Regions from separate parts of the Mesorhizobium sp. SP-1A genome, predicted to be linked through region 3. Evidence: riboswitches for the same ligand, from Rfam matches in the RefSeq annotation. Region 3 holds a riboswitch; each other region holds the start of a gene.
The links. Region 3 has a riboswitch for cobalamin ahead of QU595_RS21230 (CbtB domain-containing protein). Riboswitches for the same ligand answer to the same signal wherever they lie in the genome.
Positions count from the first base shown of each region.

Region 1: it holds a riboswitch for cobalamin, as region 3 does, so the genes downstream of both, bluB (5,6-dimethylbenzimidazole synthase) here and QU595_RS21230 (CbtB domain-containing protein) in region 3, are expected to answer to the same signal.
Region 2: it holds a riboswitch for cobalamin, as region 3 does, so the genes downstream of both, QU595_RS16080 (DUF1636 family protein) here and QU595_RS21230 (CbtB domain-containing protein) in region 3, are expected to answer to the same signal.

Region 1 is NZ_JAVXZD010000001.1:782,542-788,561, forward strand. It holds gene fabI (enoyl-ACP reductase FabI) at 1-320, shown strand, start outside; gene QU595_RS03765 (histidine phosphatase family protein) at 370-957, shown strand; gene QU595_RS03770 (DUF1344 domain-containing protein) at 973-1,221, opposite strand; gene aroC (chorismate synthase) at 1,434-2,552, shown strand; gene ribB (3,4-dihydroxy-2-butanone-4-phosphate synthase) at 2,635-3,732, shown strand; gene bluB (5,6-dimethylbenzimidazole synthase) at 3,763-4,491, opposite strand; cobalamin riboswitch at 4,533-4,713, opposite strand; gene QU595_RS03790 (histone deacetylase family protein) at 4,832-5,758, shown strand; gene QU595_RS03795 (exodeoxyribonuclease VII small subunit) at 5,762-6,013, shown strand.
Region 2 is NZ_JAVXZD010000003.1:225,672-231,691, forward strand. It holds gene QU595_RS16050 (NADH-quinone oxidoreductase subunit D) at 1-698, opposite strand, end outside; gene QU595_RS16055 (four helix bundle protein) at 751-1,131, opposite strand; gene QU595_RS16060 (NADH-quinone oxidoreductase subunit C) at 1,166-1,768, opposite strand; gene QU595_RS16065 (NADH-quinone oxidoreductase subunit B family protein) at 1,775-2,356, opposite strand; gene QU595_RS16070 (NADH-quinone oxidoreductase subunit A) at 2,347-2,712, opposite strand; gene QU595_RS16075 (winged helix-turn-helix domain-containing protein) at 3,041-4,264, shown strand; cobalamin riboswitch at 4,270-4,475, shown strand; gene QU595_RS16080 (DUF1636 family protein) at 4,509-4,940, shown strand; gene cobW (cobalamin biosynthesis protein CobW) at 4,937-5,974, shown strand; gene cobN (cobaltochelatase subunit CobN) at 6,020-6,020, shown strand, end outside.
Region 3 is NZ_JAVXZD010000004.1:596,893-602,912, reverse strand. It holds gene QU595_RS21255 (aldehyde dehydrogenase family protein) at 1-611, opposite strand, end outside; gene QU595_RS21250 (LysR family transcriptional regulator) at 716-1,615, shown strand; gene QU595_RS21245 (Ldh family oxidoreductase) at 1,640-2,644, opposite strand; gene QU595_RS21240 (hypothetical protein) at 2,819-3,292, opposite strand; gene QU595_RS21235 (CbtA family protein) at 3,471-4,217, opposite strand; gene QU595_RS21230 (CbtB domain-containing protein) at 4,231-4,440, opposite strand; cobalamin riboswitch at 4,471-4,599, opposite strand; gene metH (methionine synthase) at 4,730-6,020, shown strand, end outside.

The DNA.
Region 1 (6,020 bases), on a different contig from region 3:
CCGCGCTCGAGGCGAGCGTGCGCTATCTGGCCGTCGATCTCGGCGGCAAGGGCATCCGCGTCAACGCCATCTCCGCCGGCCCGATCAAGACGCTTGCCGCTTCCGGCATCGGCGACTTCCGCTACATCCTGAAGTGGAACGAGTACAATTCGCCGCTGAAGCGCACCGTGACTCCGGAAGAGGTGGGCGATTCGGGGCTCTATTTCCTCTCCGACCTGTCGCGCGGCGTCACCGGCGAGGTGCATCACGTCGATTCGGGCTACCATGTGGTCGGCATGAAGGCCGTGGACGCGCCGGACATCTCCGTCATCAAGGATTGAGAGCCGCGCGGCCTGCTCGCCGCAACTGCTCGCCAGCCGTCGGGACGCCATGCCTCCGCTCGCCTACTTCGTGCGCCACGGCCAGACCAACTGGAACGCCGAAGGCCGGCTCCAGGGGCAGGCCGACACCGAGTTGAACCGGCTGGGCAGACGGCAAGCCGAGCGCAACGGCCGCCGGCTGTCGGAGCTGATCGCCTCTCCCGCCGATTTCGATTTCGTCGCCAGCCCGATGCTGCGCACGCGCGAGACCATGGAACTGGCGCGCGCGGCGATGGGCCTCGACCCCGTCGCCTACCGCATGGACCCGCGCCTGGTGGAGCTGAATTTCGGCGAGTGGCAGGGCCTCACCTTCGCGGAGCTTGAAAGGCGCGCGCCCGGCGCGGAGCGCGAGCGCGCGTTCGACAAGTGGGATTTCTGCCCGCCGGGCCCGCAGGCCGAGAGCTACCAGATGCTTCTGGAGCGCGTGCGCCCCTTTTTCGAGGAACTTGCCGCCCCCACGGTCTGCGTCACGCACGGCGGTGTCATCCGCACCCTGTTCAGGCTGGTGGAGAATACGCCCAAGGCCGTGGCGGCCTCGCTGGACATTCCGCAGGACAGGGTGCTGAAGCTGCAGGACGGGCGCCTGCGCTGGCTTTGAGACGGCGCTGCCGGCTCAGTCCGGCAATTCCATGTCGGTGATGATGTTCTGGCCGTCGGTCTCGTCATAGGCGATGACGACGTCCATGCCCGGCTTCAGCGCGTCGACGTCCATCTCGGCATTCATCTTGTAGGACTTGCCGTCGTCCAGCGTCAGCGTCATCGTGTCCTTGTCGACCTTCTTGATATGGCCTTCTGTCTGCCCGGCCAGTGCGGCCGTGGCACTCAACAATACGGCGAAAACGGCGCCGGTCAGGATACGCATGATGGTCCTTTCGATTCGTGCCCGCGCCTCCAGGTCGGACGCGTGGCGTCGGAACAGAGCAGAAATCAGCCGAATGTGTCAAAACTTAATCCGCTTTCCGGCGGCTCCCGGTTGTCCAAGGGTTTTCCGGCATCGGCAATGGTTTGACCGCCACCGAAAACGCCAATAGAACGCGGCTGCGTCCGGCCCGGTGCCGGAAGGGATTTTCTTCGATGTCGCACAACACCTTCGGCCATCTTTTCCGCGTCACCACCTGGGGCGAGAGCCACGGGGCGGCGCTCGGCTGCGTCGTGGACGGCTGCCCGCCGGGCATCCGCTTCACCCGCGCCGAGATCCAGGCCGAACTGGACCGGCGCCGGCCCGGCAAGTCGCGCTTCGTCACCCAGCGCCGCGAGCCCGACGAGGTGAAGGTGCTGTCCGGCTTCGTCTTGGACGAAGACGGCGAGACCATGCTCACCACCGGCACGCCGGTGTCGATGATGATCGAGAATGTCGACCAGCGCTCCAAGGACTATGGCGAGATCGCCCGCCAGTACCGGCCCGGCCATGCCGACTACGCCTATGACGTGAAGTACGGCCTGCGCGATCATCGCGGCGGCGGCCGCTCCTCTGCGCGCGAGACGGCCGCGCGCGTGGCGGCCGGCGCGCTGGCGCGCAAGGTGGTGCCGGGGCTGGTGGTGCGCGGCGCCCTGATTTCCATGGGCGAGAAGGCGATCGATCGCGCCAACTGGAACTGGAACTTCGTCGACGACCCGGAGAACCCCTTCTTCACGCCCGATCCGGCTTCCGTGCCGGTCTTCGCCGATTATCTGGACGGCATCCGCAAGGCCGGTTCCTCGGTGGGCGCGCTCATCGAGATCGTGGCCGAAGGCGTGCCCGCAGGGCTCGGGGCGCCGATCTATGCCAAGCTCGACCAGGACATCGCCTCCAACCTCATGTCGATCAATGCCGTGAAAGGCGTGGAGATCGGCAACGGCTTCGAGGCCGCCCGCATCACCGGCGAACAGAATGCCGACGAGATGCGCATGGGCAACGACGGCAAGCCGGTGTTCCTGTCCAACAATGCCGGCGGCATATTGGGCGGCATCTCGACCGGCCAGCCGGTCGTGGCGCGCTTCGCGGTCAAGCCGACCTCGTCCATCCTGACGCCGCGCCGCTCCATCGACAGGGACGGCAAGGACGTCGACGTCATGACCAAGGGCCGGCACGATCCCTGCGTCGGCATCCGCGCCGTGCCGATCGGCGAGGCCATGGTCGCCTGCGCCATCGCGGACCATTATCTGCGGCATCGGGGGCAGGTCGGGGAAAGGGCAGTCGGCAATCGCCAATAGGCAGTCGGTTATGGCTTCCGTTTTGTCCGGTCTTCCCCTATTGCCAATTGCCAACTGCCGATTGCCGCGAGCGTAGCGAGCCATGTACGACCAGAAGAAAATCGTCGAAGCCATCCGCGCTTTCGAGCGCGGCGAGATCGTCGTGGTCATGGACGACGACGGGCGCGAGAACGAGGGCGACCTGATCGTCGCCGCCGTGCACTGCACGCCGGAGAAGATGGCCTTCATCGTGCGCCACACCTCCGGCATCGTCTGCACGCCGATGCTGCGCGAGGACGCCCGGCGGCTGAACCTCGCGCCGATGGTGGCCGACAACGATTCAGCGCACACGACCGCCTTCACCGTCAGCGTCGATTTCAAGCACGGCACCACCACCGGCATCTCGGCCGACGACCGCACGCTGACCGTGCGCAACCTCGCCAACGGCAATGTCGGCCCGTCGGATTTCGTCCGTCCTGGCCACATCTTCCCGCTGATCGCGCGCGAGGGCGGCGTGCTCATGCGTTCGGGCCACACCGAAGCGGCGGTGGACCTGTGCAAGCTTGCCGGCCTGCCGCCGGTCGGCGTCATCTCCGAACTGGTCAACGACGACGGCACCGTCAAGCGCGGGCCGGATGTCGCGGCCTTTGCCAAGGAGCACGGCCTGAAGCAGGTGTCGGTGGCCGACCTGATCGCCTATCGCCAGCGGCAGGAAACCCTGATCGAGCGCGTCGCCTGCACCGATATCGAGACGCCCGGCGGCAAGGCCAAGCTGTTCACCTATACGCTGCCATGGGACGTGATGCACCATCTGGCCGTCGTCTTCGGCGACATCCGCGACGGTGTCGAGGTGCCGGTGCGCCTCCATCCTGAGGACGTAGTGGCCGACGTGTTCGGCACCGGCCACAAGCTGGACGGCATCATGAAGGAGATGGGCGCGCGCCAGCGCGGCGTCATCGTCTATCTGCGCGAGGGCTCGGTCGGCGTCGCTCATCAGGAGCGCCAGCGTCCCGCGTCCGGGGACCGCGAGGAGCACGAGGAAGCGCGGCGGCGCGAGAACGAATGGCGCGAGATCGGCCTTGGCGCGCAGATATTGCGCGATCTCGGCATCTCCTCGATCAACCTTATCGCCTCGCGCGAACGCCATTATGTCGGTCTCGAAGGCTTCGGCATCCACATCGCCAGGACCGAGATTCTTTGACCGGCGGCCGCCGCGAACAGGTCCGGGCCGCTACGGGACCTGATTGCCGGCCGCGGCGGCCTTGAGCGTTTCCTCGCCCTCGCCCCCGTAGGTTTCGCTCATGATGAGGTCGCCGAGCGGCAGCCTGCCTCGCCATCTGGCCTGCTCCAGGTCCGGGCGCCGCGCGAATTCCGAAACGTGGCCGACGCACAGATAGGCGACCGGCGCCACCGGATCGGGGATTTCGAGGAGGCGTTTGAGCGCTTCCGCATCCAGAATGCTGACCCAGCCGACGCCGATGCCTTCGGCGCGCGCCGCCAGCCAGAAATTCTGCACCGCGCAAACGGTGCTGTAGAGGTCCATCTGGGGGTTGTGCCAGCGCCCGAGAGGGGAATCGGCGCTGCGGCGGCGGTCGCAGGTGATGCACAGGTTCAGCGCGCTTTCGCAGATTCCTTCGAGCTTGAGCTGGCGGTAGAGCGCCTGCCGGTCTTCGGCCATGTGCGGAAGTTCCTGTTGGCGGGCCGCGAGGAACAGGTCGCGCACGGCCCGGCGGCGCGCCATGTCGCGGATGACGATGAAATTCCATGGCTGCATGAAGCCCACCGACGGCGCATGGTGGGCTGCCGCCAACAGGCGCGCCAGCACGGCGTCGCCTATCTCGCCGTCGCGAAACTGGCTGCGCACGTCCCTGCGCGTGAAGATGGCGCGGTAGACGGCCTCGCGGTCGGCATCGGCAAACGAATTATCGGCATTGTCCTGTTGGCGGGCGGCAAGATTCATCGCATTCCCCTGCGATCGGAACGCCACCCGCCCGTCCATGCGGGTGGCTATCCTGCTCAGGCCGGTCTTCTGGCTTGGGTTCGTCCCGCCCCGGCGCCTTCCCGTTCCCGCGAACAGTGGCCTTTGCCGGCGGTCTCCCTTACAGCGCTGGGCGCGCCACGGACTTCAACCGTGTTCCCGATTCTCCCGCCGCAGGCGGGCACCTGACAGTGGCGGCACCATAGCGCGGCGCTTGCAAAATTGCATCCCGATACCGACATGCCGCGACGTCGCCAGGATTTTCCCCATGCTTCGGCGTGTGCCGCGTGGCCATGCCGGCTATTGCTGTTAGAATGGGCCAATGACCACCCGCCTCTATACCCATCCGATCTATCTTGAGCACATCACGCCGTCCGGTCATCCCGAGCGGCCGGACAGGCTGCGGGCCATCGAACGCATTCTGGACGACGAGGCCTTTTCCGCGCTCGACCGCGTGCAGTCGCCGCTGGGCGACGAGGCCACGATCCTCTACGCGCATCCCGAAAGCCACGTCGCGCGCATCCGCGCGGCGATCCCGGAGACGGGCATGACGCCGATCGACGCCGATACCGTCGCCAGCCCGAAGAGCTGGGAGGCGGCGCTGACCGCCATCGGCGCGGCGAACGCGGCCGTGGACGACGTGTTCGAGGGCCGTGCCGACAACGTCTTCGTCGCCTCCCGTCCGCCCGGCCATCACGCCGAGAAGACCACGCCCATGGGCTTCTGCCTGTTCAACAACGCCGCCATCGCCGCCCGCCATGCCCAGAGGAAGCATGGCGCCGAGCGCGTCGCCATCGTCGATTGGGACGTGCACCACGGCAACGGCACGCAGGACATCTTCTGGGACGATCCGACGGTGCTCTATTGTTCGACGCACCAGATGCCGCTCTATCCGGGCACCGGGGCGAAGGGGGAGACGGGTGCGGGCAACATCGTCAACGCGCCGCTTGCGCCGCGTACCGGCACGGAGATGTTCCGCGACGCGTTCTCCTCGCGCGTGCTGCCGGCGCTGGACGCGTTCCGGCCCGATCTCGTCATCGTCTCGGCCGGCTTCGACGCGCATCATCGCGACCCGCTGGCCGAGATCGACCTGACGGAAGAGGATTTCGACTGGGCGACCGGGCAGGTGATGGACCTGGCGCAGCGATACAGCGGCGGCCGCCTCGTCAGCCTCCTGGAAGGCGGCTACGACCTCCAGGGTCTGGCGTTTTCGGTGGCGGCCCATGTCGGCCGGCTTATGAAAGGATAGGAAATGGACGGGCAAGCCAACGAAGACGTCAAGGCGATGAGCTTCGAGCAGGCGCTGGAAGCGCTGGAGAAGATCGTCGACGATCTGGAGCGCGGCGACGTGCCGCTCGACCAGTCGATCCGCATCTACGAGCGCGGCGAGGCGCTGAAGGCCCATTGCGACCGGCTGCTCAAGGCCGCCGAGGACAAGGTGGAGAAGATCCGCCTCGCGCGCGACGGCAAGCCGGCCGGAACGGAGCCGCTCGACGGGGAGTGAGGTTGAA
Region 2 (6,020 bases), on a different contig from region 3:
TTGCGCAGGTCCCATGCCGCGCCGGAGCCGCGCACCATCACGCCCGAGAAACCCCATTTCCAGGCGTCTTCCAGCGAAATCACGCCGATGTCGGCATTGCGCTGCTTGAAGATGCGGTTCGGCGTCAAAAGCGCGTCGAGATCGTCGATCGACTTGAGGAACGGATCGATCCACTTGCCGATGTCCTCGATCAGCTTGGCCGGCAGGTCCTGATGCACGCCTCCGGGACGGAAATAGGCCGCGTGCATGCGGGAGCCCGAGGCGCGCTCGTAGAACACCATCAGCTTTTCGCGCTCGACGAAACCCCACAGCGGCGGCGTCAGCGCGCCGACGTCCATGGCCTGGGTCGTCACGTTGAGGATGTGCGACATGATGCGGCCGATCTCGGAGTAGAGCACCCGGATCAATTGCCCGCGCTTCGGCACCTCGATGCCCAGCAGCCGCTCGGTCGCGAGCGCGAAGGCATGCTCCTGGTTCATCGGCGCGCAATAGTCGAGCCGGTCGAGATACGGCACCGCCTGCAGGTAGGTCTTGTGCTCCATCAGCTTCTCGGTGCCGCGGTGCAGCAGGCCGATATGCGGATCGACGCGATCGACCACCTCGCCGTCCAGCTCCAGCACGAGGCGCAGAACGCCATGCGCCGCCGGATGTTGCGGCCCGAAGTTGATGTTGAAGTTGCGGACGGAATGCTCGGTCATGCAAATGACCTCCTGGGCAGTCGGCAATCGGCAGTCGGCAGTCGGATCACGATCATGCTCCTGCGTGTTGCACCGAACGGATCAGTCCTCGAAGCATCTTCCCTACCGCTTCCGCTCGATCCAGCCCAGGCTTCACGTCACCGGGCGACGCCATCTCTGTTTTCACCGCGAGCAAAAGATGTGTCTCAAGTTCCTTGAGCGATCCTTGCGCATTCTTGAGAAACTGAACGTAGCTACCCGCGCTCTCTCTGCCATAACCTTCGGCGATGTTGGCGGGGATGGATGCACCGGCACGGCGAATCTGTGAAGTCAAGCCGAAAACCTCCTCGCGCGGAAACGCGCGTGTCATCCGATAACACTCCGCCGCCAGTTCCATAGCTTCTTTCCACACCCTTAGATCACGATACGAGCGAATGGTATCGTCGTTCGCCATCCGATTGCCTACTGCCGATTGCCGATCTGCCGCATCACTGTTTCGCCTTTTCGTCGCCGGGCAGCACGTAGTCAGTGCCTTCCCAGGGCGAGAGGAAGTCGAAGTTGCGGAATTCCTGCTTGAGTTCCACCGGCTCGTAGATCACGCGCTTGGCCTCGTCGTCGTAGCGGACCTCGACGAACCCGGTCAGCGGGAAATCCTTGCGTAGCGGGTGGCCCTCGAAACCGTAGTCGGTCAGGATACGGCGGAGGTCCGGATGCCCGGAGAACAGGACGCCGTAGAGGTCATAGGTCTCGCGTTCGAACCAGTCGGCGCCAGGCCAGACGGACGTGACGGACGGCACCAGCGTGTTCTCGTCCGCCTGCACCTTGATCCTGACGCGCAGGTTTTGCGCGGGCGAGAGCAGGTGGTAGAGCACGTCGAAACGGCGCGCCCGGTACGGATAGTCGGCTCCGCAGACATCGATGATCGACACGAACCGGCACTTCTCGTCGTCGCGCAGGAAGGTGGCGACCTTGACGATATCGGCCGGCTCGACGGTGATCGTCAGCTCGCCATAGGCCAGCACGCTGTCGGTGACGACCGCACCGAGCTTTGCCGCGATATGCGCGGCGAGATCGTTCAGGGTTTCGCTCATGATCGCTTACCGCTCGATCGTACCGGTGCGGCGGATCTTCTTCTGCAGCAGAAGAAGGCCGTAAAGCAGCGCTTCCGCGCTCGGCGGGCAGCCCGGCACGTAAATATCCACCGGCACGACGCGGTCGCAGCCGCGCACCACGGAATAGGAGTAGTGATAGTAGCCGCCGCCATTGGCGCAGGAGCCCATGGAGATCACATAGCGCGGCTCCGGCATCTGGTCGTAGACCTTGCGCAGCGCCGGCGCCATCTTGTTGGTCAGCGTGCCGGCGACGATCATCACGTCGGACTGGCGCGGCGAGGCGCGCGGCGCGATGCCGAAGCGCTCGCTGTCGTAGCGCGGCATGGCCGAATGGATCATCTCCACCGCGCAGCAGGCGAGCCCGAACGTCATGTACATCAGCGAGCCGGTGCGCGCCCAGGTGATCAGGGACTCGACCGAGGTGACGAGGAAGCCCTTGTCGGCCAGTTCGCTGTTGATCTCGGCGAAATATGGATCGTCCGCCCCGAACGGCTTGCCGGTGCGGGGATCGAGAATGCCCTTCGGGCGCGGCGCGACGAGCGTGCCGGAATTGTCTTTCAATCCCATTCCAGCGCTCCCTTCTTCCACTCATAGATGAAGCCGATGGTCAGCACGGCAAGGAACACCATCATCGACCAGAAGCCCAGCATGCCGATCTTCCCGAAGGAAACCGCCCAGGGAAACAGGAACGCCACCTCCAGATCGAAGATGATGAACAGGATCGACACCAGATAGAAGCGGATGTCGAACTTCATGCGCGCATCGTCGAACGAATTGAAGCCGCACTCGTAAGCCGACAGCTTCTCCGGGTCGGGGTTGCGATACGCGATCACGAAAGGCGTGACGATCAGCGCCAGGCCGACGACCAGCGCAACCGCGATGAAGATGACGACAGGCAGATAAGAAACGAGGAGTGCGCCCATGCTGCGATTTCCGTTGGCGGCCGATCCGCCAGACTTAGCAGCAGGGGACCGGAATGCGGAAGCGTGGCCGTCCGGACCGCTGAGCCGATTGAGGGTCCCATGCTGCAACGCGGCGAGGGTTAGCGCAGCGGTTCCCGCGAAGCAAGTCCAACCTTGTCCTAAAAATGGCGCCAAGCGGGTAATACTGTAAATCCATGCCGCTTCACGGCGATTTGATTTCCTTCGCTTTTTACTCCACTTTTTATCCTGACAAGAATGCTGCCGTCCGGCTGCTAACATGGCTGGAATCGGGTGGCGGCTCGCGACCGCTCCGCAACAGGGATACGGCATGAAGGAAAAGATTTCTCTCGCCACCGCTCGCCGCATCGCGCTCGCCGCGCAGGGCTTCGCCGACGCCCGGCCGTCTGCCGTGCCGACCCGCAGGCACATCCATCGGGTGATCGGCCGCACCGGCCTGCTGCAGATCGATTCCGTCAGCACGGTCGTGCGCGCGCACTACATGCCCCATTATTCCAGGCTCGGCCCCTACCCCACGGAGCTTCTCGACGCATCCACGATCGGCCGCAGGCGAAGCCTGTTCGAATATTGGGCCCATGAGGCCTCCTTCCTGCCGGTCTCGACCTGGCCCCTGCTGCGCTGGCGCATGGAGCGGGCGGAGCGCGGCGAGGAGATGTATGCCGGCCTCGCCAAATTCGGCCGCGAGCGCGCCGCCTATATAGAAGACATCTACCGGATCGTGGCCGAGCGTGGCCCCGTGGCCGCCTCCGACATCGACGGCCAGAAGGGCAGCGGCGGCTGGTGGGGATGGAGCGACGCCAAGCACGCCTTCGAATGGCTGTTCTGGGCCGGCCGCATCACGACGGCCCGCAGGCGTGGCTTCGAGCGCCTGTACGACCTGCCCGAGCGGGTGCTGCCGCGCGAAGTGCTCGACCTGCCCACGCCGGCGCCCGCGGATGCCCATCGCGAGCTTCTGCGCATTGCGGCCAGGGCCCACGGAGTCGGCACCGCCGCCTGCCTGCGCGACTATTTCCGGCTTTCGCCCGGCGACGTCAAAGGCCGGATCGAGGAACTCGTGGAGGAAGGCGAACTCCTGCCGCTCCGCGTCGAGGGTTGGAGCAAGCCCGCCTACCTGCACAAGGATGCGCGTATTGCCCGCGCCATTCGCGCACGCGCCCTGCTCGCGCCGTTCGACCCGCTGGTCTTCGAGCGCAGCCGGGCCGAAAGCCTGTTCGGCTTCCGCTACCGCATCGAGATCTACACGCCGGCGCAGAAGCGCCAATACGGCTATTACGTGCTGCCGTTCCTGCTGGGCGACCGGCTGGTGGCCCGCATCGACCTTAAGGCCGACCGCCCCGCAGGCATCCTGCGCGTTCATGCCGCCTATGCCGAGGAGGGCGCGCCGGCCGAAACGGCACGACAGCTCTTCGAGGAATTGCGGCTCATGCAGGGCTGGCTCGGCCTCGAACGGCTCGAGATCACCCCGGCCGGCGACCTCGGCCCGGCGCTTGCGGACGCGGCCATGTCGCAGCCGCGCGTTGACAGTGTCGCATAGCCAAGCCTAAATCCCGCAAAGACGGTTCCTCTCCCTTCGCCGGGAGAGGCTAAGAGGGAATGCGGTGCGGAGCCGGAAGGCTTCAAATCCGCTGCTGTCCCCGCAACTGTAGGCGGCGAGCCGAGGCCGATAGCCACTGGATTTTCCGGGAAGGCGGCACCGAGGCGACGACCCGCGAGCCAGGAGACCTGCCGTCCGACCGAGAATCCCAACGCCTGGCGGGTGCCCCGGGCAAGGAGTTGATGTGGACCGCGACGGTTTTTTCTCAGACGAGACGCAGGAGGCGCCGACCGGCGGCGCGGGGCCCGGTTCCGTCACCGTGGTGGTCTGCCGCACCTGCCGTGACGAATCCGGTTCCGATGCCCATCCGCGCGCCGGCGAACTGCTGGCCGAACGCACGCGCAGTGCCGTCGCCGACGAAGCCGTGCGCGTGCGCACCGTCGAATGCCTCGGCAACTGCAAGCGCCGGCTCAGCGCCGCGATCCTGCGGGACGGCGCCTGGAGCTATGTGTTCGGCGACCTCTCGGTAGAGAATGGCCCCGATCTCGTGGCCGGCGCCAAGCTGTTCGCGGCCTCCGAAGACGGCCTCATTCCCTGGCGCGGCCGTCCCGATTGCCTCAAGCGCGGCCTCGTCGCGCGCATCCCTCCCCTCGATCTCCTGAAGGACCCGTCATGAGCGCATCCGCCGTCCGCGTTCCCTGCACCGTCGTCACCGGCTTCCTTGGTTCCGGCAAGACGACGCTGATCCGTCACATCCTCGAAAACGCCGGCGACAAGCGGCTTGCCCTGATCGTCAACGAGTTCGGCGACGTCGGCGTGGACGGCGAAATCCTCAAGGGCTGCGGCGTCGAAGCTTGCCCGGAAGAGAACATCGTGGAACTGGCCAACGGCTGCATCTGCTGCACCGTTGCGGATGATTTCGTGCCGGCGCTCGACCAGATCCTGTCGCGCACGCCCCGGGTGGACCATATCCTGATCGAAACGTCCGGCCTTGCCCTGCCCAAGCCGCTGGTGCAGGCCTTCCAGTGGCCCACGGTCAAGAACCGCGTCACGGTGGACGGCGTGGTGGCTGTGGTGGACGGCCCCGCCCTCGCCGCCGGTCGGGTGGCGTCCGACATGGACGCGCTGGCCGCGCAGGGCGCCGCCGACGGAACGCTCGACCATGACGACCCGGTGGAAGAGGTGTTCGAGGATCAGGTCGCCTGCGCCGACCTCATCATCCTGTCGAAGAACGACCTCATGGACGAAACCGGCGCCGCCCGGGCGAATGCCGTCATCGGCGAACATCTGTCGCGCGCGGTCAAGGTTCTGCCCACCGCGCACGGCAAGGTGGACCCCTCGGTCATGCTCGGCCTCGGCCTCGCCGTCGAGGACGACATCGAGAACCGCAAGAGCCATCACGACGGCATGGCGGATCACGAGCACGACGATTTCGATACGTTCGTGGTGGAAATCCCCTCCGTCGCCGATCCGGAGGAGCTTGCGCGCCGCGTCGCCACGGCCGCCGAAGCCGAGAACGTGCTGCGCGTGAAAGGCTTCGTGGAAGTGGCGGCAAAGCCGATGCGGCTTCTGGTGCAGGCCGTCGGTCCACGCGTGAACCATTATTACGACCGTGCCTGGACGCCGCAGGACGACCGCCGTTCGCGGCTGGTGGTGATCGGCCTCAAGGGGCTGAACCGCCCGGCCATCGAGAAGATGCTGGCGGGGTGACGCTGTGAGGCTCGCACGCCCAAAGCATTCCGGATGGCATAGACCA
Region 3 (6,020 bases):
GGCCCCATAAGGAGGTTGAACACGCCGTCGGGCAGGCCTTGGCGGCTGATGATTTCCGTCAGCGCCCAGGCCGATGCCGGCGTGAGATTGGACGGCTTCCAGATCACCGCGTTGCCATAGGCAAGCGCGGGCGCGATCTTCCAGCTCGCCGTTGCGGTGGGAAAATTCCACGGCGATACGACGACGACCACGCCTAGCGGCTCTCGCCGCACATCGACGTCAACGCCGGGGCGCACGCTTTCGGCGTTCTCGCCATACTGGCGATGGCATTCGGCGGCATAAAACTCGAAGAACTGGCCGGCACGATAAACCTCTCCGACGCCTTCCGCGCGCGGCTTGCCCTCTTCGCGCGACAGAAGCTCGCCCAATTCCGCGGAACGGTCCATCAGTTCGCGGCCGATCGCCGACAGCGCCTTGTAGCGTTGCTCGATGGGCGTGCGGGCCCATCTCGACGCGCCTTTCCTGGCCGCTTCGATGGCGCGGCCGACGTCTTCCACGCCTGCCTGTGCGTAGCGCCCGACCTCGTCCGACAGATCGGAGGGGTTCACATTTGCTATCGATGCGCCGGCCTCGACCCATTTGCCGCCGATGAAGTTGGAATGAACCGTCAACGCGATGCTCCCATATGCACTTGGCGCCAGCAAAGCGCGACTGGCGATTTCAGTCAATTTGAATTACACGTATGGAATTTCGATTTAATTGAAACGGAAAGTCCATGCGCTATTCGCTATCTGCCTTGCGGGTCTTCAAGGCCGTCGCCGATCTCGGCAGCATCACCGAAGCGGCGGAAAGGCTGGGACGCACGCCCTCCACGGTTTCGATGGCGCTCAAGACTTTCGAGGAGGAACTCGGGGTCCAGCTCTTTCAGTCGGAGCGCAAGAACCGTCTCACCCCGACCGGACAGTTCGTCCGCGATCGCGCCAATGACGTCCTCTCACAATATGAGCGCGCCATATCCTCCATCGAGGCTTTCGCGCGCAACCAGACCGGCCGCGTCGATCTCGCCTGCGTGCCCTCGGTGGCGGTGTCCATTCTGCCGCGCGTTCTGCTTCATTTCCGGGCAAAATATCCCCAGGTCGAGATCAGCGTGCACGACGCGGATTCGCCCAGCGTCGTGGAGTCGGTGCTGGCCGGCAAGGTCGGCCTTGGCGTCGCCAGCGTCCGGCGCGACCAGCCCGATCTCGATTTCAAGCCGCTGTTCAACGATGCGCTGGGCATAGTCTGCAGGGCCGACGACCCGCTCGCCCGGCATGACGGCCCGGTCTCCTGGGATGTTGTGCGCGGACGCACGCTGCTCGGCAACGGTATTACCGGGCTGATCGATTCCACGCAGTTTTCCGACCTGGTCAGCAGGGCGCCCATCAAGGTCTACAACGTCCTGTCGCTTCTGGCGTTGGTCCGGGCGGAGGTGGGCATCACCGTCCTGCCCCGCCTTTCGCTGCCGTCATCCGAACACGACCTGCGCTTCGTGGCGCTGGACGATCCGATGGCGCGGCGGACCGTCGGGCTCTTGTCGCGTGCGTCGGAGGTGGCTTCCCCGGCAGGGGAAGCGTTTGCGCGCGAACTGAAAAGCGTCGTCGACGCGGCCGGCGCCGAGCTGGGCCTACAGATCTGATCTAGGCCCCCGGCGCGGTGCACCTCAGGCGCAAAGCGCCTCGATCCGCTCCATCAGAGCCGGATCGACGCGCACGCCCTCTCTTTCCGTGCGAAGGCGCGCGGCCTGCCGCCGAGCGCCGGGCAGCCGGGTGCCCTCCTGTGCGGCGATGGCATCGACCAGGCTTGCGACCTGCTGCGGAAACACCCCTGAGAAAGCCGACGGATCGAAGGCGATGAAGCACTGGCCGGTCCTCGGAGGCCCGCCGGCCGTTCCAGAAAACGGACTGGCGTCCTTGCTCAAGGCCGCTCCCGAAAGGCAGGAGGCGAGGATTTCCACCAGCAGGCCGACGCCGAAGCCCTTGTGTCCGCCGGCCGGCAGCATGGAGCCTTTCAGCGCAGCGGCCGCATCGAGCGTGGGCGCGCCGTCGGCATCGATCGCCCAGCCCGGCTCGATCGGCAGGCCTCCACGCGAACGCAGCAGGATCTCCGATTTCGCCACGACGCTGGCCGATTGGTCGAGCACCAGCACAGCGCTCCCGTCAGCGCCCGGAACGCCGAGCGCAAAGGGATTGGTGCCGATGACGGGCCGACGGCCGCCGGGAGGCGCGATGGAGGCCGGCGCATGCGTGGTGCACAAGCCGAGCAGCCCGGCCTCGGCGATGCGTTCGGCGTGATGGCCGAGCACGCCGCAATTGTAGGAGTTGAACACCGTCATTGCAGCGACGCCGTTCTCGCGGGCCGCCGTCACAAACCGGTCCCAGCCGGCGTCGATCGCCGGATGGGCGAAACCGGTGGCGGCATCGACGACGACGGCGCCGGCACGCGGTTGCGACACGACGGGATGCGCCATGCCGTCCACCTTGCCGCAACGGACATGCTCGGCATAGATCGGGACATAAAGCAGGCCATGGCTGCGAATGCCGTCGCGCTCCGCTAGCATGGTCGAGCGCGCGACCGCCGCGGCATTCTCTTCGCGGGTTCCCGCCGCCACCAAGGCACGGATGGATATCTGCTCGACCGCGGCGAGCGTCATTGTTCGTTCAGTCACGGCATTGTCCTTGATCCCTGGCCTCCAGCTTCGAGCTTTCGGCAAAGCGGCTGACGGGCCCGAAGCGGCGGGCGACGACGGTCAATACAATCTCACGGAAATTCTCGCTACCCGATCATCGCGCATAACCACGAGGATGGCGTCTCATGGCAAGAGAGCCAAAGCGGGATGCATTCAGCCGCTCGGGCCGGATGGCGCCGCGCGCCTTCGGAAAACCGTCACCAGCCCCCCTATCGGCACGCAGAGCGCAGTCAGGAAGGCCACCAGGCTGGGGGCATGAAATGGTACTTCGCGCCAGCGCGGCACGACGATCCCGCCGGTGCTGAACGGCTCGCCGCTATACTGGCACAGGACCCACGAGGCGCCGGTGCGCACCATGTCGGCGTCGATCCGGGAAACGAGATCGTTGGCGGCGTCTCGCGCAGAGGGCATGCCCTGCATATAGGCGAGAACTGCCTTGGTCGCGGCCAGATAAGCGTGGCTGCACTCGTTGAAGGGACTTTCCTCGTCCCGGATGCTGCCGGGCACCAGACCCCACAGGCAGTATGTATACTGGATGTTGCCGTAGTTCAGCAGCCGGCGGAACGTCGGATCGGTCTTCGTCTGCCGGCTCGCCAGATCAACCGTTTCGCGCCTGTAGCGGGCCATGACGGCCATCTGCCCATGCGTCAGGCTTGGGATGGGAATGCCGGGCTCGGGCGGGCCCGAACGCGAGTGGGCGCGGGCATCCGCAGAAGCAAACGCCAAGGCAGAAACGATCAGCGCGAGCTTCACAAAAGTGACGGTCGCGCTGGCGGCCCTGGTCTTCGGGACCGGCTGCACCGTCTCAGAACGTGGCGAGCCGCCCGGCGGACCTGCCCCGGCTGCGGCTGACCAGTTCAGGTTCGACGGCCGCGCCGAATGCCAGCCCGATAACCGTCCAGACGATCAGCTGGATGCCCAGGGCTGCCACGCGGAACTGCCACAGCACCGCGGCCGAGAAGTTTTCCGGCACTTCGTTGATGTCCGGCATCGCATGGTTGACCACGGCGAAGATGGCCAGGAAGACGATTCCTGCGATGATGGAGGCGTTCCAGCCGCCATGCTGCGCCCACAGGCGCCGTGCCAGCGCGACCGCCAGCACCATGGCCGCGACCGATATCACGATCATGATGAAGAACAGCTCGGTGCGATAACCGATCGTCTCCGCGCTGCCGACCGCCGGTGGACTGGCGGGGTATTTTATCCCCGGCGCCACGATGATCGCCACAAACCCGAGGACGGCCAGCACCGCCGAGGTGCCGCGGGGACCGAGCGAACCGAGCCGGCCATGGGCATAGGCGAAAACGAGCGAGAAAAGACCGCCGAGTGCCGCGCCGTAGACCAGCAGCCCTACGGCAAGGCCGGCACCGGCCTGAGTGGCCCTGCTGACGATTTCAGGCTCCGGCGCCTCGCCGGCGGCCTGCGCCATCTGCTCTTCGAAGGCGATCGCCTTATCGACCGGCGGCTCCCCATAGACCCGGGCAAAGGCAAACGCCAATAGCCCCGCGAGCAGCCCGACAAGCATGCCGCGCAGCAACAATCTGCCAACCATGTACCCTGTCTCCTTAGTGACAGGGGAAACCGAGCAGATGGCGGCCGTCATGCACGAATTCGTGCACGTTCATGCCGGAAATCAGGGACGTGGCGCCCTCCTCCGCCCCGACGAAATAGATCGCCAGAAGCATGAGCAGGCCGGCAAAGATGGCCCAGGGCAACAACTCGCCCAGGGGGATCGGCATAGGGCGTACGCCCGGTGCTAGTGTGGCATTGGACATCATTGTCTCCTGGGATACCGCGTCCCGTTGATTGACTGCGAGATACGCTGCGGTCTGACTTACGGCAGCCTTTCCGACTGCCGATTACAGTGGCGCGACCGTGCCGGAATCTCACCAGCTTCGCCCGTATCTCCAGCGACAGTAGCAGACTCGCCTTGCCTGTCAATCAAGCGCGCGAAGCTCAATTCGCCGGCTTTCCGCTTACTGGTGCCATTTTGGTATATTGACATAAAGATATCTTTATGTGATTTCCGATGCTGTGTCGTCACGAGAACTGGAATTGTCGCAAATGAATTCTGCGTTGAAGGGCCTGTTCGGGCCGACAGCCAAGACGTCCCGCGGGGACGAGGTTCGCGCCGCGCTGACGGCCGCCGCGCGCGAGCGCATCCTGGTGCTGGACGGCGCAATGGGCACGCAGATCCAGGGGCTCGGCTTCGGCGAGGACCATTTCCGCAGCGACCGCTTCGGCGGTTGCGCCTGCCACCAGCAGGGCAACAACGATCTTTTGATCCTTTCGCAACCCAAGGCGATCGAGGAAATCCACTACCGCTACGCCATTGCCGGCGCGGATATCGTCGAGACCAACACCTTCTCCTCCACGCGCATCGCGCAGGCCGACTACGGCATGGAGGACATGGTCTATGAACTGAATCGCGACGGCGCGCGCCTTGCCCGCCGCGCCGTGATCCGGGCCGAACAGGAGGACGGCAAGCGCCGCTTTGTCGCCGGCGCGCTCGGCCCCACGAACCGCACGGCCTCGATCTCGCCCGACGTCAACAATCCCGGCTATCGCGCCGTGACCTTCGACGACCTGCGCATCGCCTATGCCGAGCAGTTGCGCGGGCTGATCGACGGCGGCGCCGACCTCATCCTAATCGAGACGATCTTCGACACGTTGAACGCCAAGGCGGCGGTCTTCGCCTGCGAGGAGATTTTCGCCGAGACCGGCGAGCGGCTGCCGATCATGATCTCCGGCACGATCACCGACCTGTCCGGCCGCACCCTTTCTGGCCAGACGCCGACCGCGTTCTGGCACTCGCTGCGTCATGCCGACCCATTCACCTTCGGGCTGAACTGCGCGCTCGGCGCCAATGCGATGCGGCCGCATCTGGCCGAGCTTTCCAGCGTCGCCGACACCTTCACCTGTGCCTATCCCAATGCCGGCCTGCCCAACGCCTTCGGCCGATATGACGAAAGCCCGGAATTCATGGCCGCGCAGGTCGAGGAGTTCGCCCGCGAGGGGCTGGTGAACGTGGTCGGCGGTTGCTGCGGCTCGACGCCCGAGCACATCGCGGCAATCGCCGAGGCGGTCAGCAAGCACCCGCCGCGTCAGGTGCCCGAGCACAAGCCGTTGATGAAGCTCTCCGGCCTGGAGCCGTTCACGCTCACGCCGGAAATTCCCTTCGTCAATGTCGGCGAGCGCACCAATGTCACCGGTTCGGCGAAATTCAGGAAGCTGATCACCGCCGGGGATTTTGCCGCCGCGCTGGATGTCGCGCGCGACCAGGTGGCCAATGGCGCGCAGGTCATCGACGTCAACATGGAAGAGGGCCTGATCGACTCCAAAAAGGCAATGGTGG